2 regions of the Pseudonocardia lutea genome follow, and region 2 is predicted to be linked to the other one. Evidence: riboswitches for the same ligand, from Rfam matches in the RefSeq annotation. Region 2 holds a riboswitch; the other holds the start of a gene.
What was found. A riboswitch is a leader RNA that binds a small molecule or an ion and turns the genes downstream of it on or off. The one in region 2 is predicted to bind cobalamin.
Positions count from the first base shown of each region.

Region 1: it holds a riboswitch for cobalamin, as region 2 does, so the genes downstream of both, ACFQH9_RS23210 (hypothetical protein) here and cobN (cobaltochelatase subunit CobN) in region 2, are expected to answer to the same signal.

Region 1 covers NZ_JBHSQK010000065.1:12,923-21,099, forward strand. Annotated here, with positions in the region: gene ACFQH9_RS23190 (DsbA family protein) at 35-574, shown strand; gene ACFQH9_RS23195 (helix-turn-helix transcriptional regulator) at 710-1,090, shown strand; gene ACFQH9_RS23200 (DNA polymerase IV) at 1,133-2,557, shown strand; gene cobT (nicotinate-nucleotide--dimethylbenzimidazole phosphoribosyltransferase) at 2,703-4,424, opposite strand; gene ACFQH9_RS23210 (hypothetical protein) at 4,421-4,840, opposite strand; cobalamin riboswitch at 4,860-5,016, opposite strand; tRNA gene ACFQH9_RS23215 (tRNA-Gly) at 5,196-5,271, shown strand; gene ACFQH9_RS23220 (histidine phosphatase family protein) at 5,280-5,864, opposite strand; gene cobA (uroporphyrinogen-III C-methyltransferase) at 5,861-7,072, opposite strand; gene ACFQH9_RS23230 (cobalamin biosynthesis protein) at 7,092-7,673, opposite strand; gene ACFQH9_RS23235 (cobyrinate a,c-diamide synthase) at 7,670-8,177, opposite strand, start outside.
Region 2 covers NZ_JBHSQK010000113.1:6,308-14,484, reverse strand. Annotated here, with positions in the region: gene cobN (cobaltochelatase subunit CobN) at 1-1,749, opposite strand, end outside; cobalamin riboswitch at 1,814-1,936, opposite strand; gene cobG (precorrin-3B synthase) at 2,030-3,310, shown strand; gene ACFQH9_RS30755 (precorrin-8X methylmutase) at 3,307-3,960, shown strand; gene cobJ (precorrin-3B C(17)-methyltransferase) at 3,957-5,540, shown strand; gene ACFQH9_RS30745 (cobalt-precorrin-6A reductase) at 5,631-6,383, opposite strand; gene cobM (precorrin-4 C(11)-methyltransferase) at 6,365-7,114, opposite strand; gene cbiE (precorrin-6y C5,15-methyltransferase (decarboxylating) subunit CbiE) at 7,111-8,177, opposite strand, start outside.

The DNA.
Region 1 (8,177 bases), on a different contig from region 2:
ATCCTGCCCAACGGCGGGACGCGAACGCGAGGAGGTGGGTGGGATCGGGCAGCTGGATCCGCCGCTCGGCGCGTACGACCACGTCGCCGGCCGGCCCGACGCACCGCTGTCGCTGGTGGAGTACGGCGATTTCGAGTGCCCCTACTGCCGCGCCGCCGCCCCCGAGCTGGAGGAGGTGCGGGAGCGGCTCGGCGACCAGCTGCGCTTCGCCTTCCGGCACTTCCCGCTGCACGAGCTGCACCCGCACGCGCTGGCCGCGGCCACGGCGGCGGAGATGGCGGCGCTCGAGGGCCGGTTCTGGCCGATGCACGACAGCCTCTACGCCCCCGGCCCGCCCCGCCTCACCCAGGCGGACCTGCGCGACCACGCCGTCGCGGCGGGGGTGGACCCCGACAAGGTGGTCTGGCCCGCGACCCGGATGGTCGAGGACCGGGTGGAGGCCGACTTCAACTCCGGCGTGCGCAGCGGGGTGCGCGGCACGCCGACGCTCTTCGTCAACGGCGAGCCGTACCGCGGGGAGGTCCGCGCGGACCGGGTGATCGCCGCCCTGACCACGGTGCCGTCGGAATCCTGAGCCCCGCGGCCGAGCACCCGGTGCCGTGATCACCGTCCGGGACCGAGATCGGCCGGGGGTAGCCGCCGATGGTCCGGGACGACGATCATGGCGCCCGGTGGGTCGAACTCCGGTCCCCACGCCTACCCTGGGTGCATGACGGCGTCGTCCCACCCGATCCGCGCGGTCGGCGACCGGTCGGCCACCGCGGAGAGCTGGTCGGCCGATCCCGTCGTCGGGCCCGCGCTCGTGGCCGTCGACACCGACCCGGCGCGCCCGTGGACGGTCGCGGCCCTCGCAGCCGAGGCCGGGGTCGCCGCGCCGGTGTTCGCGCAGCGCTTCCGCGAGGTGGTGGGCACGGCCCCGCTGACCTACCTGCGGCAGCGCCGGATGGCGCTGGCCGCGGAGTACCTCGCCGACCCCTCGGCCACCGTCGCGGCGGTCGCGCGCCGTGTCGGGTACGTGGACCCCTTCTCCTTCAGCGTGGCGTTCACGCAGGAACGGGGGACGCCGCCGCGGCTGCGTCCCGGGCGCTGAGCACCGCGCGGTCCCGTCGGTCCCGACCGTCACAATGTCGGAGTGAGCCGGTGGGTGCTGCATCTCGACATGGACGCGTTCTTCGCGTCCGTCGAGCAGCTCACCCGGCCGACCCTGGCGGACCGGCCGGTCCTCGTCGGCGGCACCGGTGGGCGCGGTGTCGTCGCCGGGGCCAGCTACCAGGCGCGGGTGTTCGGCGCGCGCTCGGCGATGCCGATGGGGCAGGCGCGCCGCCGGTGCCCGCACGCGACCGTCCTGCCGCCCCGGTTCCCGCTGTACAAGGTGATCTCCGAGGAGGTCATGGCGGTCCTGCGCGAGGCCGCGCCGGTGCTCGAGCCGGTGTCGGTCGACGAGGCGTTCCTCGAGCCGCCCGCGCTCGCCGGCGCCCCCGCCGCCGAGGTCGAGGAGTTCTGCGTCGCGTTGCGGGCCGAGGTGCGGGCGCGCACCGGGCTGCCCGCGTCGGTCGGGGCGGGGTCCGGCAAGCAGGTCGCGAAGATCGCCTCGGAGCTCGCGAAACCGGACGGGCTGAAGGTCGTCGCGCCCGAGGTCGAGCGGGAGGTGCTCGATCCGCTGCCGGTGCGGTCGCTGTGGGGCGTCGGGCCGGTCGCCGAGACCGCGCTGCGCAAGGTCGGGATCGAGACGATCGGCGCCCTCGCCGCGATGGACGCCCGCGAGGTCGCCGGCGTCCTCGGCGCGGCCGTCGGCGCCGAGCTCCACCGGCTGGCCCGGGGGATCGACGAGCGACCGGTCGCCCCGCGCGGCGCGGCGAAGCAGATCTCGGCCGAGACCACGTTCGAGCACGACCTCACCGCGATGGACGACGTCCTGCGCGAGGTCGGTCGGATGACGGCGGCGGCCCACCGCCGCCTCGTCGTCGACGGCCGGGCGGCCCGCACCGTCACGGTCAAGGCGCGCAACGCGGACTTCGAGACCCACACCCGCTCCGAGACCACCGCCTTCGCCTCGACGGATCTCGCGACCCTCACGGCCGTCGCGCAGCGACTCGCCCGCACGGCGGTGCCCGAGGGCGGGGTGCGGCTGGTCGGGGTGTCGCTGTCGGGGTTGTCCGAGAGCCCGCCGCCGGCGCTGTTCGAGGCGGTGCCCTCGGCGACGGGGTGGACCACCGCACCGCTCGCCGCGCCCCCGGATGCCGTCGAGGCGGACACCGTGCTCACCGTCGACACCTCCGAGGAGGCGCATCCGGAACCCGGGACGGAGTTCGGGCCGCGCCCGGGCGGGCGGCACGGTCCGCGCGACCCGGCGAGTCCCTGGCGGGCCGGCGACGACGTCGCGCACACCGAGCACGGGCACGGCTGGGTGCAGGGCGCGGGGCACGGCCGGGTCACGGTCCGGTTCGAGACGCGGGCGACCGGGCCCGGTCCGGCGCGCACCTTCGCCGCGGACGACCCGGCCCTCTCCTTCGCCGATCCCGTCGAGAGCTGGCGCCTGCCCTCACCCGCCCACTGACGAAGGCGCGGCTCCGCGCGGACCGACCCTGAAGACCCGCAATATGGTTCCACAACGCGGGTCAGGCCCATGGATGAGCGCATTGTGGTTCCACAATGTGACCAGACCGGCGGGAATGCGCATCATGGTTCCTTGACGCGCCCCCTCACGCGTCCTTGTCCGCCACCCCCGCGGCGTCGAAGGTGGCGACGTCGGCGAGCGCCCGCGCCGCACCCTGCACCACCGGCAGGGCGAGCAGCGCGCCCGTCCCCTCCCCCAGCCGCATCCCGAGGTCGAGCAGCGGCTCCAGCCCGAGGTGCGCCGTCGTGATCCGGTGTCCCGGCTCGGCGGAGCGGTGCCCGGCCACGCAGGCGGCCACGGCGTCGGGCGCCAGGACCGAGGCGACGAGGGCCGCGGCCCCGGCGTTGACGCCGTCGAGCAGCACCGGCACGCGCAGCGCGGCGGCACCGAGGACGAACCCGGCGATCCCGGCGTGCTCGAGCCCGCCGAAGGCGGCGAGCAGGCCGAGCCCGTCGGTGGGGTCCGGGGTGTGGAGGGCCAGCGCCTGCCGGACGACGGCGGTCTTGCGGACGAGCGTCGCGTCGTCGATCCCGGTGCCCCGCCCGGTCGCCCCGGCCGGGTCCGCCCCGGTCACGGCGCAGATCAGCGCGGCCGCGGCGGTGGTGTTGGCGATGCCCATGTCGCCGGTGACCAGGCACCGGTTCCCCGCGGCGACCAGGTCCCGCGCCACCTCGATCCCGGCCTCGACGGCCCGGCGGGCCTGGTCCCGGGTCAGCGCCGGGCCGACCGTCATGTCCGCGGTGCCCGCCGCGATCCGGCGCGGGAGCAGCCCGGGCACGGGGTCGAGGGGTGCCGCGACGCCGACGTCGACCACCTGGACCTCGGCCCCGAGCTGCCGCGCGAAGGCGTTGACCACCGCCCCGCCGGCCAGGAAGTTCCCGACCATCTGCGCGGTGACCTCCTGCGGCCACGGGCTCACGCCCTGCGCGTGCACGCCGTGGTCCCCGGCGAACACCGCGACGGCCGCGGGCTCGGGCACCGGCGGCGGGCACTGCCCGGCGATCCCGGCGAGCCGCACCGCGAGGTCCTCGACCCGGCCGAGCGAGCCGCGCGGCTTGGTCATCCGGTCGAGCCGGTCCCGGGCCTCCGCCTCGGCGGCGGCGTCGGCGGGCCGGATCGCGGCCACGGTCTCGTCGAGCAGGGTCATCGCCACCTCCCCGGGCAGCGCCCGGTCTCCGTACCGTTCCTGGTGCACCGCCCACCGCAGCGGGCGGCGGCGGGCCCAGCCCGCGGTCGCCAGCTCCGGCTCCGGCGCGAACTCGCGCACGTGCCCGAGGCACAGGTACGCCACCACCTCGACGTGCGCGGGCAGCCCGAGCAGCGCGGCGAGGGCGCGCAGGCCGGCGTCGTCGAAGAAGCTCACCCAGCCGACGCCGAGGCCCTCGGCCCGGGCGGCCAGCCACAGGTTCTGCACCGCCGAGGCCGTGGAGTGCGCGGCCATCTCGGGGCGTCCGTGGCGGCCGAGCACGTGCCGGCCCCCGCGCGTGGGGTCGGAGGTGACGACGACGTTGACCGGGGTGTCGAGCACCGCCTCCACCTTGAGCGCGCCGAACGCCTCCGCCCGGGCGCGCGGCAGGGACGCGGCGAACGCCGCCCGCTGCGCCGCGACCAGCTGCGCCACCCGCTCGCGCGTCGCCCGGTCCCGCACCACGACGAAGTCCCAGGGCTGGGAGAACCCGACGCTCGGCGCGGCGTGCGCGGCCTCGAGCACGCGGTGGAGCGCGGCGTCGTCGACCGGCTCGTCGGGCAGGAACCCGGTGCGCACGTCGCGGCGGCCGTGGACGACCTCGTAGAAGTCGCCGGTCACCAGGGCATCGGGGTCAGCCGCGGCGGGACGAGCGAGACCCCGGGCCGCGCCTCGGCGTGGATCCCGGCGACCCGGAGGCCGTCGAGCAGCGCCCGGCAGCCCGGGTTCGCCGCGGGGTCCCCGGGCACGGCGAGCACCACGCGGGTGGCCCCGAGACCGACCAGGTCGGCGACGGCGGCGCCCGCCCCGGCCAGGTCCGCCAGGCGCTCGACGCGCCAGGCCTCGGCGTAGAACAGGACCGTCGACTCGACGTCCAGGGTGGCCAGGACGGCGTCGGCGGCGGCGAGCAGGTCGGCGCCCTCGGCGGTCTCGGGATCACCCCCGCCGGTGCCGAGAACCGTCACGGTGGGGGTGCGCGCAGCGGTGTCGCGACCGTCGCCGGTCATCCTGGCCTCCTCGAGGGTCCGCGCCCTCATCGTCGGAACCGTGCGACGGCGGCGAGTGTCCTGGCTCCCGGATCGACGCGCGCCCCCGGCCTTCCCACCCTCGCGGGCGGTGACCCTCGGGTGGGGACGCGCTCCCCGGTCACAGTGGCGGGACCGCGCCGGATTCACACCGGCTTCCTCCACTGCCGTCGCCCACGACGACACCACGCCGCGGGCGGAGACGCAAGCGGCCGGGCGTCACACCCGGTCGACCGGTGAGGCCCTATACCGCAGCGGCCCGTCGCGCTGGGTGATCACCCCCTGGTCGGAGGGGCTTCCGAGGTGCGGTACCGTGGTCGGCGTCGGAGCGAGCAGCGCCGGCGGCCCCGGGTGACCGGGTGCAGATGCGGACGTAGCGCAGCTGGTAGCGCATCACCTTGCCAAGGTGAGGGTCGCGGGTTCGAGTCCCGTCGTCCGCTCCACGAGCTCCTCAGCCGCGCGCGGCCGGCTGTTCCGCCCGCTCCCACCTTTCCGGCCCGACCGGTCGCAGGGCGACGACCGTGCCGTTGGGCGGGAGCTCCCGCGGCGCCTCCTCGACCGCCAGCCCGCAGGCCGCGACGACCAGGGCGCGCAGCGTCTCGCCGTGGGTGACCAGGACGACCGATCGCGCCGGGGGCAGGGCGCGCAGCACCCGCTGCGCCCGCGCGTGCAGCTCCCGGCCCGTCTCCCCGCCGGGCGGCGCCCAGTCGGGATCCGCGCCCGCCAACGCCGCCGCGCAGTCCGCGGCCGGGCGGCCCTCCCACTCGCCGTGCGACTGCTCGCACAGCCCGGGGCACTCCCGCACCGGCACGCCCAGGACCCGGCCGACCGCCGCGGCCGTCTCCGCCGCGCGCCGCTGCGGGCTCGTGAGGACCAGCGCGCCCGCGCCGACCCGCAGCGCCTCCGCCGCCGCGCGTGCCTGTGCGCGGCCCCGCGCCGTCAACCCGACGTGAGCGGTGCGGCCCTGCAGCAGGCCGGCGGCGTTCCAGGTGCTCTCGCCGTGCCGGACCAGGTGCAGCACCGGCGCGGCGCTCACCCCTCGGCCGACAGCCCCGCGACCGGGCCGATCACGATGATCGCCGGTGGGCTGATCTCCTGCTCCTTGATCCGCATCGCGACCGTGCCGAGCGTGGCGCGCAGGGTGCGCTGGATGCGGGTGGTGCCGTCCTGGATCACGCCGACGGGGGTGTCCGCGGGCCGGCCGTACTCGATCAGGGCGGCGGCGAACTGCGCGATCCGCTCGACCGCCATCATGAGCACGATCGTGCCGCGCATCCGGCCGAGGGCCTGCCAGTCGACGAGGCTGCGCGGGTCGTCCGGGGCGACGTGCCCGGACACGACGACGATCTCGTGCGCGACCCCGCGGTGGCTGACCGGGATCCCCGCCACGGCGGGCGCCGCGAAGGCGCTGGTGATGCCGGGGACGACGGTGACCGGCACCCCGGCCGCGGTGCAGGCCTGCACCTCCTCGAACCCGCGCCCGTAGACGAACGGGTCGCCGCCCTTGAGCCGCACCACGAACTTCCCGGCCTTCGCGTGCTCGACCAGCAGCTCGTTGATCCGCTGCTGGGCCATCGCGCGGCCGTAGGGGATCTTCGAGGCGTCGATGACCTCGACGTCCGGGCCCAGCTCCTCGATCAGGTCGCGCGGGCCGAGCCGGTCGGCGACCACGACCTCCGCCCGGGACAGCAGCCGGCGGCCGCGGACGGTGATCAGCTCGGGGTCGCCGGGGCCGCCGCCGACCAGGGCGACACCCGGCAGCACCGGATCGGCCGAGTCCGCCACCACGCCCGCCTGCAGGGCCTCGACCAGCGCGGTCCGCACGGCGGCCGAGCGGCGGTGGGCACCCTTGGCCAGGACGCCGACGGTCAGCCCGTCGTACCGACCCGTGGCGGGGGTGACGGCGGTGCCGAGGCGCCCGTCGTCCGCCCGGACGCAGAAGACCCGGCGACACTCGGCCTCGGCGCCGACGGCCGCGTTGACCTCGGGGTCGTCCGTGCACGCGAGGGCGTACCAGGCCCCGTCGAGGTCGCCCTCGGCGTAGCGCCGCGGCGTCCAGGTGATCTCCCGGGCCGAGGCCATGCCCTCGACGGCCGGGGTCACGTCCGGCGCGACGACCTCGACGAGCGCCCCCGACGCGATCAACCGGGAGATCCGCCGCTGCGCCACCTGCCCTCCCCCGACGACGACCACCTTCCGCCCGGCGAGCTCGAGGCCGACGAGGTACTGGTCGTGCTGGGTCACGTGCAGGTCCTTCCGCGGATCACCCGGCGGGCTGGTCGTGGGCCGGCGTTCCCTGAGGAGACGGAGGCGGGACGTGCCCGGGGTCACCCCGGGTTCCCTGACGCCGACCGCGGAAGCATAACGAGCCGACGATCGGAGCTGAACGGTCCCGGACCGGGGACGCCTCTCCCGATGGCGAGTTCCCCCTGGTCAGGGAGGTGTGCCCGACGCGGGCGGCGGCGACCGTCACATCCCCCACGATCGTCTTGGGCACCACGAGCCGCGGCTGCGCACCGAGCTCGGACGCCACCAGGAGGGCCGCGGCCTCGGCGACGGACGGTGTGCCGACCGCCTCGCCGACCCGGGCGCTGCCCGGCACCGGGACGGCCGCCAGGGCCCCGGCCGGCCGCACCTCCAGCCGCGCGGGCGCGATGGCGTCGAGCACGCCCCGCTCCCCCGCCTTGGCCTCCACGGAGGCGTAGACGACGGCGACCTCCCCGATCACGTCCCGGACGACCGCGAGCGCCGCCCGCACCGCCGCGGCCGACACCCCACGCCGTGCCCCGATCCCGACCACGCACCGGCCGCCGTCGGGGCCATCGGTGGGGTCGCCGTCGCTCACGACCCGACCTGAGCAGCGGGAACGTGCGCCGCCAGGAACCGGGCCACGGAGCCGGGCGTGCCGGCCGGGTGCGTGTGGAGGAACGACGCGTGCACCCCGCCCGCGACGAAGCCCTCCGGCTGCCCGCCGCGCCAGCCCCACGCCGCGGCCGCACCGGCCCGCGGGGTGACCGCGCAGTGGTGGAACTCGTGTCCGCCGACCCGCTCGCCGGCGGCGAAGCCGGTCGAGTCGCTCAGCGCCACGGCGTCGCGGTAGCCGAGGGTCAGCCGGCCGGCCATCGCGGCCGTGGCGTCGAGGGCCCCGACCAGCGGGACGCCGTCGAGCTCGCGGCACAGGTAGAGCAGCCCGCCGCACTCCGCGCGGATCGGGGCACCGGTGGCGGCGAGCGCGCGGATCGCGGCGAGCAGGCCGGTGTTGGCGCCGAGGTCGCGGACGTGCTCCTCGGGGAACCCCCCGGGCAGGACGAGCCCGCCGACACCCGCGGGCAGGGTCTCCTCGCGCAGC
Region 2 (8,177 bases):
GCGGGCCATCGGCGGGATCAGGTGGTCGACGAGCGTGGCGTGCGCCCGCCGCTTGGCCTGCGTGCCCTCGCCCGGGTCGTTGACCAGGAACGGGTAGATCAGCGGGAGGTCGCCGAGCGCCGCGTCGGTGCCGCAGGAGGCGGACATGCCGAGGGTCTTGCCGGGCAGCCACTCCAGGTTGCCGTGCTTGCCGATGTGCACCACGGCGTCGGCGCCGAAGCCGCCGTCGCTCTCCCGGGCGGCGAGCCACCGGTAGGCGGCCAGGTAGTGGTGCGAGGGCGGCAGGTCCGGGTCGTGGTAGATCGCGACCGGGTTCTCGCCGAAGCCGCGGGGCGGCTGGACCATCAGCGTGACGTTCCCCGAGCGCAACGCCGCGACGACGAGGTCGCCCGCCTGCACGTAGTGCTCGCCGGGCGCGGGCCCCCAGTGCTCCTCGACGCCGGCGCGGAAGTCCTCGGGCAACGTGGCGAACCACTGCCGGTACCGCGCCGCGGAGATCCGGATCGGGTTGCCGGCCAGCTTCTCCTCGGTGAGCCAGTCCGGGTCCTGGCCCCCGGCCTCGATCAGGGCATGGACGAGCGCGTCGCCGTCCTGCGCCGCGACGCCGGGGAACTCGCCGACGTCGTAGCCCGCCCGGTCCATCGCGCGCAGCAGCGCGACCGTCGAGGCCGGGGTGTCCAGCCCCACCGCGTTCCCGATCCGCGCGTGCTTGGTCGGGTACGCCGACAGCATCAGCACGATCTTCTTGTCCGCGTTGGGGATCCGGCGCAGGTTGGCGTGCCGCACGGCGATCCCGGCGACCCGCGCGGCCCGCTCGGGGTCCGGGACGTAGACGGACAGGCCGTCCGCGTCGACCTCCTTGAAGGAGAACGGCACCGTGATCAGCCGGCCGTCGAACTCGGGCACGGCGACCTGGGTGGCGACGTCGAGCGGGGACAGCCCGTCGTCGTTCTCCTCCCACGCGGCCCGGCTCGAGGTGAGGCAGAGGCCCTGCAGGATCGGGACGTCCAGCGCGGCGAGCTCCGCGACGTCCCACTCCTCGTCCTCGCCGCCCGCCTGGGCGTGGGCGGGCTTGGTCCCGCCCGCCGCGAGCACGGTGACCACCAGGGCGTCCGCGCTCCGCAACGTCTCCAGCAGCGCGGGCGGGGCCTGCCGCAGGGAGGCGCAGAAGAGCGGCAGCGGCGTGGCGCCCGCGGCCTCGATCGCCCGGCAGAGCGCCTCGACGTAGGCGGTGTTCCCGGCGAGCTGCTGGGCGCGGTAGTAGAGGACCGCGACCGTCGGGCCCTGCACCGGCGCCGCGGTGCCGGATCCGGGACGCTCCAGTACTCCCCATTCGGGCAGGGCGATCGGCGGCGCGAATCCCTCGCCGGTGAGCAGCACCGTGTCGGAGAGGAAGGCGTGCAGCTGGCGGAGGTTCTCGGCGCCGCCCTGCGCGAAGTAGGTGTGCGCCTCGGCCGCGACGCCCGCGGGCACCGTGGAGAGCTCCATCATCTCCGCGTCGGGCGCCATCTCGCCGCCGAGCGCGACCAGCGGGGTGCCGGAGGCGCGCAGGAGGTCCAGGCCCTCCTCCCAGTACCGGTACCCGCCCAGCACCCGCACCACGACGACGGCGGCCTCGGCGACCATTGCCGGCAGCTCGTCGAGCAGCACCCGGTTGGGGTTGGCCAGGCGGAAGTCGGCGCCGGCGGCCCGGGCGGAGAGGAGGTCGGTGTCCGAGGTCGAGAGCAGCAGGATCGGGGCAGCGCTCATCGAAGGTGGTCCTCTCCTGCGGGATCCGCGTCCCGGGTCGGTGGCTGGTGCGCGGCGGGCGGGTCAGTGTCCTGGCTCCCGGATCCGCGCTCGCCCCGGCCTTCCAGGTCGCCCCGTGGCCGTCCGTGCGGGGTCTGCTCCCCGGTGACAGTGGCGGGACCGCGCCGGACTCGCACCGGTCTTCCTGGGTCCCGCTCGCCGTATGCGGTTGTCTCGGGCCACTCTCCGCAACGGGATCACTCCGCGTCAAGCCGGCCGGTTCCTGTTTACAGTGCCTGCTGTGCCCCACCCGCCCCCGGCCCGGGCCGCCGTGCCCACCCCTCCAGCGGCCGCACGCTCGCGCGCCGACGCCTGCCCCGGCGTGCTCGCGCCGCACGACGCGGCCGACGGCGCGCTGGCCCGCGTCCGCCTGCCGGGCGGGGTGGTCACCGCGGCCCAGCTGCGGGTGCTCGCGGCGTGCGCCGAGGAGCTCGGCGACGGCGCGGTGCACCTCACCTCGCGCGGGAACCTGCAGCTCAGGGGCCTGGACCGGGAGGACCCGCGGCTCGTCTCGCGGCTCGCCGCGGCGGGCCTGGTCCCGGCGCCGTCGCACGAGCGGGTGCGCAACGTCCTGACCTCGCCGCTGTCCGGGCTGACCGGCGGACGGGCGGACGTCCGGGGTCTGGCCCGCGCCCTCGACGAGGCGCTCTGCGCCCGCCCCGCGCTCGCCGCCCTGCCCGGCCGGTTCCTGTTCGCCCTCGACGACGGGAGAGGTGACGTCGCGGCCGAGCGGCCGGACCTGTGCTGGGTCGCGGAGGCGCCGGACCGCGGGTTCCTGCAGGTCGCGGGGGCACCGACGGCGGTGGCCTGCGCCCCGGCCGACGCGCCCGCCCTGCTCGTCGCCGCCGCTGAGGTGTTTCTCACGCTCCGCGAGGAGGCGCGGGCCGGTTGCGCCGGTGCCTGGCGTGCCGCCGAGGTCCCCGACGCCCCCGCCCGCATCGCCGCCGCCCTCCTCCCCCGCGAGTCGGGAGATCCGGCACCGCGAGTCGGCGGTTCCGGCACCGCGAGTCGGCAGTTCCGGCAGCGCGAGTCGACGGTTCCGGTCGGCCCGATCCCCCGTGACGACGGCGGCGAGGCCCTCGGCGTCGCCCCCGTGCTGGGCGAGATCTCGGCGGCGCAGCTGGGCGGGCTGGCCGCCGCCGCACCCGAGACGATCGTGACGCCCTGGCGCACCCTCGTGCTGCCCGATCCCGCGCCCGACGCCCGGCAACGCCTGCGCGCCCACGGGTTCGTGCTCACCGGCGACGCACCCGCCCTCGCGCTGAGCGCCTGTGCCGGCCGGCCGGGCTGCGCGAAGTCGCACGCCGACGTCCGCGCCGACGTCCGCGCCGTGCTGGCCCACGGCAGCGGACCCCTGCCCCGCACCCACGTCGTCGGCTGCGAGCGGCGCTGCGGGGCGCCGCACGAGGCGCACCTCGACGTCGTCGCCCTGCCCGACGGCACCTACGCCGTGCGGGACCGGGCCGTCCCCGACCTCTCCACCGCCCTGACCCTGACCCCCGCAGGAGACACCCCCGCATGACCAGCGACTACCTCCGCGACGGCGCCGAGATCTACCGGCGGAGCTTCGCCACGATCCGGGCCGAGGCCGACCTGTCGGCCTTCCCGCCCGACGTCGCGTACGTCGTCGTCCGGATGATCCACGCGTGCGGGCAGGTCGACCTCACCCGCGACGTCGGCTTCTCCCCCGGCGCGGTGACGGCCGCGCGCAAGGCCCTGCAGGACGGCGCACCCATCCTCTGCGACGCGATGATGGTCGCCTCCGGCGTGACCCGGGCGCGGCTGCCGAAGGACAACGAGGTCGTCTGCACCCTGCGCGAGCCCGAGGTCCCCGGCATCGCCGAGCGGATCGGCAACACGCGGTCGGCCGCCGCGATGGAGCTCTGGCGCGACCGGCTCGACGGCGCCGTGGTCGCCATCGGCAACGCGCCGACCGCGCTGTTCCACCTCCTCGACATGATCGACGCCGGCGCGCCCCGCCCGGCCGCGGTCCTCGGCATCCCCGTCGGGTTCATCGGCGCCGCGGAGTCCAAGGCGGCCCTCGCCGCCCGCGCCGACCTCGAGTACCTCGTGGTCCACGGCCGGCGCGGCGGCTCCGCGATCACGGCGGCGGCCCTGAACGCCCTCGCGAACGATCAAGAGATCGTGACAGAGCAGGAGAGCCAGGCATGAGCGAGCCCGCCCGCGACTCCTCGGTTCGGCCCGGGACCCTCTACGGGGTCGGGCTCGGCCCCGGCGACCCCGACCTCGTCACGCTCAAGGCCGCGCGGCTCGTCGGCGCCGCGGACGTGATCGCCTACCACTCCGCCCGGCACGGCCGCTCGATCGCGCGCCGGATCGCCGAGCCGCACCTGCGCGGCGACCAGATCGAGGAGCCGCTGGTCTACCCGGTCACCACCGAGACCGTCGACCACCCCGGTGGCTACCAGGGCGCGATCGACGAGTTCTACGCCGAGGCCGCCGGGCGCCTGGCCGCGCACCTGGCGGCGGGCCGCGACGTGGTGCTGCTCGCCGAGGGCGACCCGCTCTTCTACGGCTCCTACATGCACATGCACAAGCGCCTCGCCGGCCGGTTCCGCGCCGAGGTCGTGCCCGGGGTGACCTCGGTGAGCGCCGCCGCGGCCGCGCTCGGGCAGCCGCTCGTCGAACGCGACGAGATCCTCACGATCCTGCCGGGCACGCTGCCCCGCGAGGTGCTCGCCGAGCGCCTGCGCACCACCGACTCCGCGGCCGTCATGAAGCTGGGCCGCACCTTCACCACCGTCCGCGAGGCCTTCGCCGACGCCGGCAAGCTCGACCGGGCCGCCTTCGTCGAGCGGGCCACGATGGACGGGCAACGCACCGGCGCCCTGGCCGACATCGACCCGGGGTCGGTGCCCTACTTCTCCCTCGCGGTGCTGCCCGGCGAGGTCGCGGCCAGCATCCCCGACCCCGCCGACCTCAGGGCGGAACAGCGGGCGGAGACCGAGACCGAGACCGAGACCCTGCCCGAGGAGCGGGTCGCCGGGCGTGGCGAGGTCGTCGTCGTCGGGACCGGGCCGGCGGGGCGGGACTGGCTGACCCCGCAGGTCGCGGCCGCCCTCGCCGCGGCCGACGACCTCGTCGGCTACGGCCCCTACCTGGACCGGGTACCGCCGAACCCGCGCCAGACCCGCCACGCCAGCGACAACCGGGTCGAGGCCGAACGGGCCGCGCACGCGCTGGACCTGGCCGCGTCGGGCCGCACCGTCGCCGTGGTCAGCGCGGGCGACCCGGGCGTGTTCGCGATGGCCACCGCCGTGCTCGAGGTGGCGTCCGAGGCGAAGTACCTCGACGTGCCGGTGCGCGTGCTGCCCGGGCTCACCGCCGCGCAGGCCGTCGCCGCCGCGGTCGGCGCCCCGCTCGGCCACGACTACGCGATGATCTCGCTGTCGGACCGGCTCAAGCCGTGGGAGACGGTCGTCGACCGGCTCGTGCACGCCGCGCAGGCCGACCTGGCGATCGCGATCTACAACCCGCGTTCCAAGGCCCGGCCCTGGCAGGTCGGGGCGGCCCGGGACGTCCTGCTGGAGCACCGCAAGCCGGACACCCCGGTCGTGCTCGGGCGCGACGTCGGCGGGGCCGGCGAGCGCCTGACCGTCACCACGCTCGGCGAGCTCGATCCCGAGCAGGTCGACATGCGCACGCTGGTCATCGTCGGCTCGTCGACCACCCGGGTCGTGGTCCGCGGCGGCCGCCCGACCGTGTTCACCCCCCGCCACTACGGCACCTGACCGCGAGTCGGCACTTCCGGGCGACCGAGTGTGCGATCCCGGTCGACCCGGATGGGCGACTCGGTGACCCGGAAGTGCCGACTCGCGGGGTCAGAGGCGGGCCGCGGCCTCCTCGGGGGTGGCCACCACCGGCACCCCGGGCGGGAGCGGGGGCCGGTCGACCATCACCACCGGGACGCCCACGGCGCGGGCGGCCTCCAGCTTGGCCGCGGTGTCCGCGCCGCCCGAGTCCTTGGTCACCAGCACGTCGATCGCCTGCTCGCGCAGGAGCGCCGTCTCGCCCTCGACGGTGAAGGGGCCGCGGGCCAGGAGCGACCGCATCCGCCGCGGCACCGGGGGGTCGGGCGGGTCGACCGACCGTACGAGGAACCACAGGTCCAGGTCGGCGAACGCCGCCAGGTCCTGCCGCCCGGTCGTCAGGAACACCCGCGCCCCCAGCCGTGGCAGCAGCCCCGCCGCCTCGGCCAGGGACGCCACGCGGTGCCACCGGTCCCCCGGCCGTTCGGTCCAGCCCGGGCGGCGCAGGATCGTGAGTGGCACGTCGGCCCGGGCGCACGCCGCCGCGGCGTTCGCCGTCATCCCGGCGGCGAAGGGGTGCGTGGCGTCGACGACGTGCGTCACCGCCTCGTCCCGCAGGTACGCGACCAGCCCGGCGACCCCGCCGAACCCGCCGATCCGCACCTCGCCGGGCGGCAGCCGGGGTGAGCGGACCCGCCCCGCCAGGGAGGAGACGACCGAGATCGCACACCCGGTCGCGCCGCACCGCCGACTCGCGGGGTGCAGGAGCTCCGCCAGTGCCCGGCCGTCCGACGTCCCGCCCAGGATCAGGACCCGGCGCGGCACCTGGTGTCCGAGTACAGGTGGCTGTCCGGGAAGTGCTCGGCGGCGAGCGCGGGCCCCACGATGATCACCGCGGTGCGCCGGATCCCGGCCTCGTGCACGGCGTGGGCGATGTCGTCGAGGCGCCCGCGCAGCACGATCTCGTGCTCGCGGCTGGCGTAGGCGACCACGGCGGCGGGGCAGTCGGCGCCGTACGAGGGCGCCAGTTCCTTCACCACCTCGTCGATCCGGTGCACGGCCAGGTGCAGCACCAGCGTGCCGCCCGCGGTGCCGAGCGCCTCCAGGGACTCCCCGTCGGGCATCGGCGTCGCGCGGGCAGCGATGCGCGTCAGCGTGACGGTCTGGGCGACCGTCGGGACCGTCAGCTCGCGCTTGAGCGTGGCCGCCGCGGCCGCGTAGGCGGGCACCCCGGGCGTGACGTCGTAGGGCACGCCGGCCGCGTCGAGCCGGCGCATCTGCTCGGCCATCGCCGAGAAGACCGACGGGTCGCCGGAGGCCAGCCGGGCGACGTCGAGGCCGTGCTCGTGCGCCCGGACCATCTCGTCGACGATCTCCGCCAGCGTCATCAGCGCGGTGTCCACCGTCCGGGCGCCGGGCGGGCAGAGCTCCAGCATCTCCGGTGGCACGAGCGAGCCCGCGTACAGACACACCGGCGAGGCCGCGACGAGGTCGCGGGCGCGGATCGTCAACAGGTCGACGGCGCCGGGCCCGGCGCCGATGAAGTGCACGGTCATACGTCGCAGCTCCAGATCGTGACGGGCATCGCGGGCTTCCAGCCGAGGAACCCGCCCACGGGTTCGGCGCGGGCGACCTGCAGCCGCACCAGGGTGCCGCCGAACCGCTCGCGGGCGGCGGCGAGGGCGGTCTCGGACTCCACGGTCACGCCGTTGGCCACCAGCCGCCCGCCCGGGGGCAGGGCCTCCACACAGGCCTCCAGCACGCCGGCGCGGGTGAGGCCGCCGCCGATGAACACGGCGTCGGGCGGCGGGAGCTCGGCGAGCACGGCGGGGGCGCGGCCGGTCACCACCTGCAGGGCGGACACGCCGAGCGCCGCGGCGTTGCGCCGGATGCGCTGCGCGCGTTCGGGGTGCGACTCCACGGCGACCGCCCAGCAGGACCGGTGCGCGCGCATCCACTCGATCGCGATGCTCCCGGCGCCGGCGCCGACGTCCCAGAGCGTCTGGCCGGGGCGCGGGGCGAGGTGGGCGAGGGTGACGGCGCGGACCTCGCGCTTGGTCAGCTGCCCGTCGTGCTCGTAGGCCGCGTCGGGCAGGCCGGGGACCTCGCCGAGCACGCGCACGCCGGGCACGGCGGCGCACTCCACGGCGACGACGTTGAGCGCGTCGCCCTCCGGGTGCAGCCAGTCCCGCGCGGTCCCCGAGTACAGCCGCTCCCCCGGCCCGCCGAGCTGCTCCAGCACCGTGAGCCGGCTCGGGCCGAAGCCGTCGGCCGTGAGCTGGGCGGCGACCAGGGCGGGCGAGGCGGCCCCGGCGCTGAGCACCAGGATCCGGCGGCCCGGGCTCACCCACCGGCGCAGCCGCTCGACCGGGCGCCCGACGATGCTCACCACCTCGACGTCCTCGCTCGGCCAGCCCAGCCGGGCGCAGGCCAGGGTGGCCGACGACGGGTGCGCGATCACGTGCATCCGCTCGGGCCCGACGGTGCGGGCCAGCGTCGCGCCGAGGCCGAAGAACATCGGGTCGCCGGAGGCGAGGGCGCACAGGCGCCGCCCGGCGTACTTCTCCAGCAGCCCGGGCAGGGCCGGGACCAGCGGCGACGGCCAGGCCACCAGCTCGG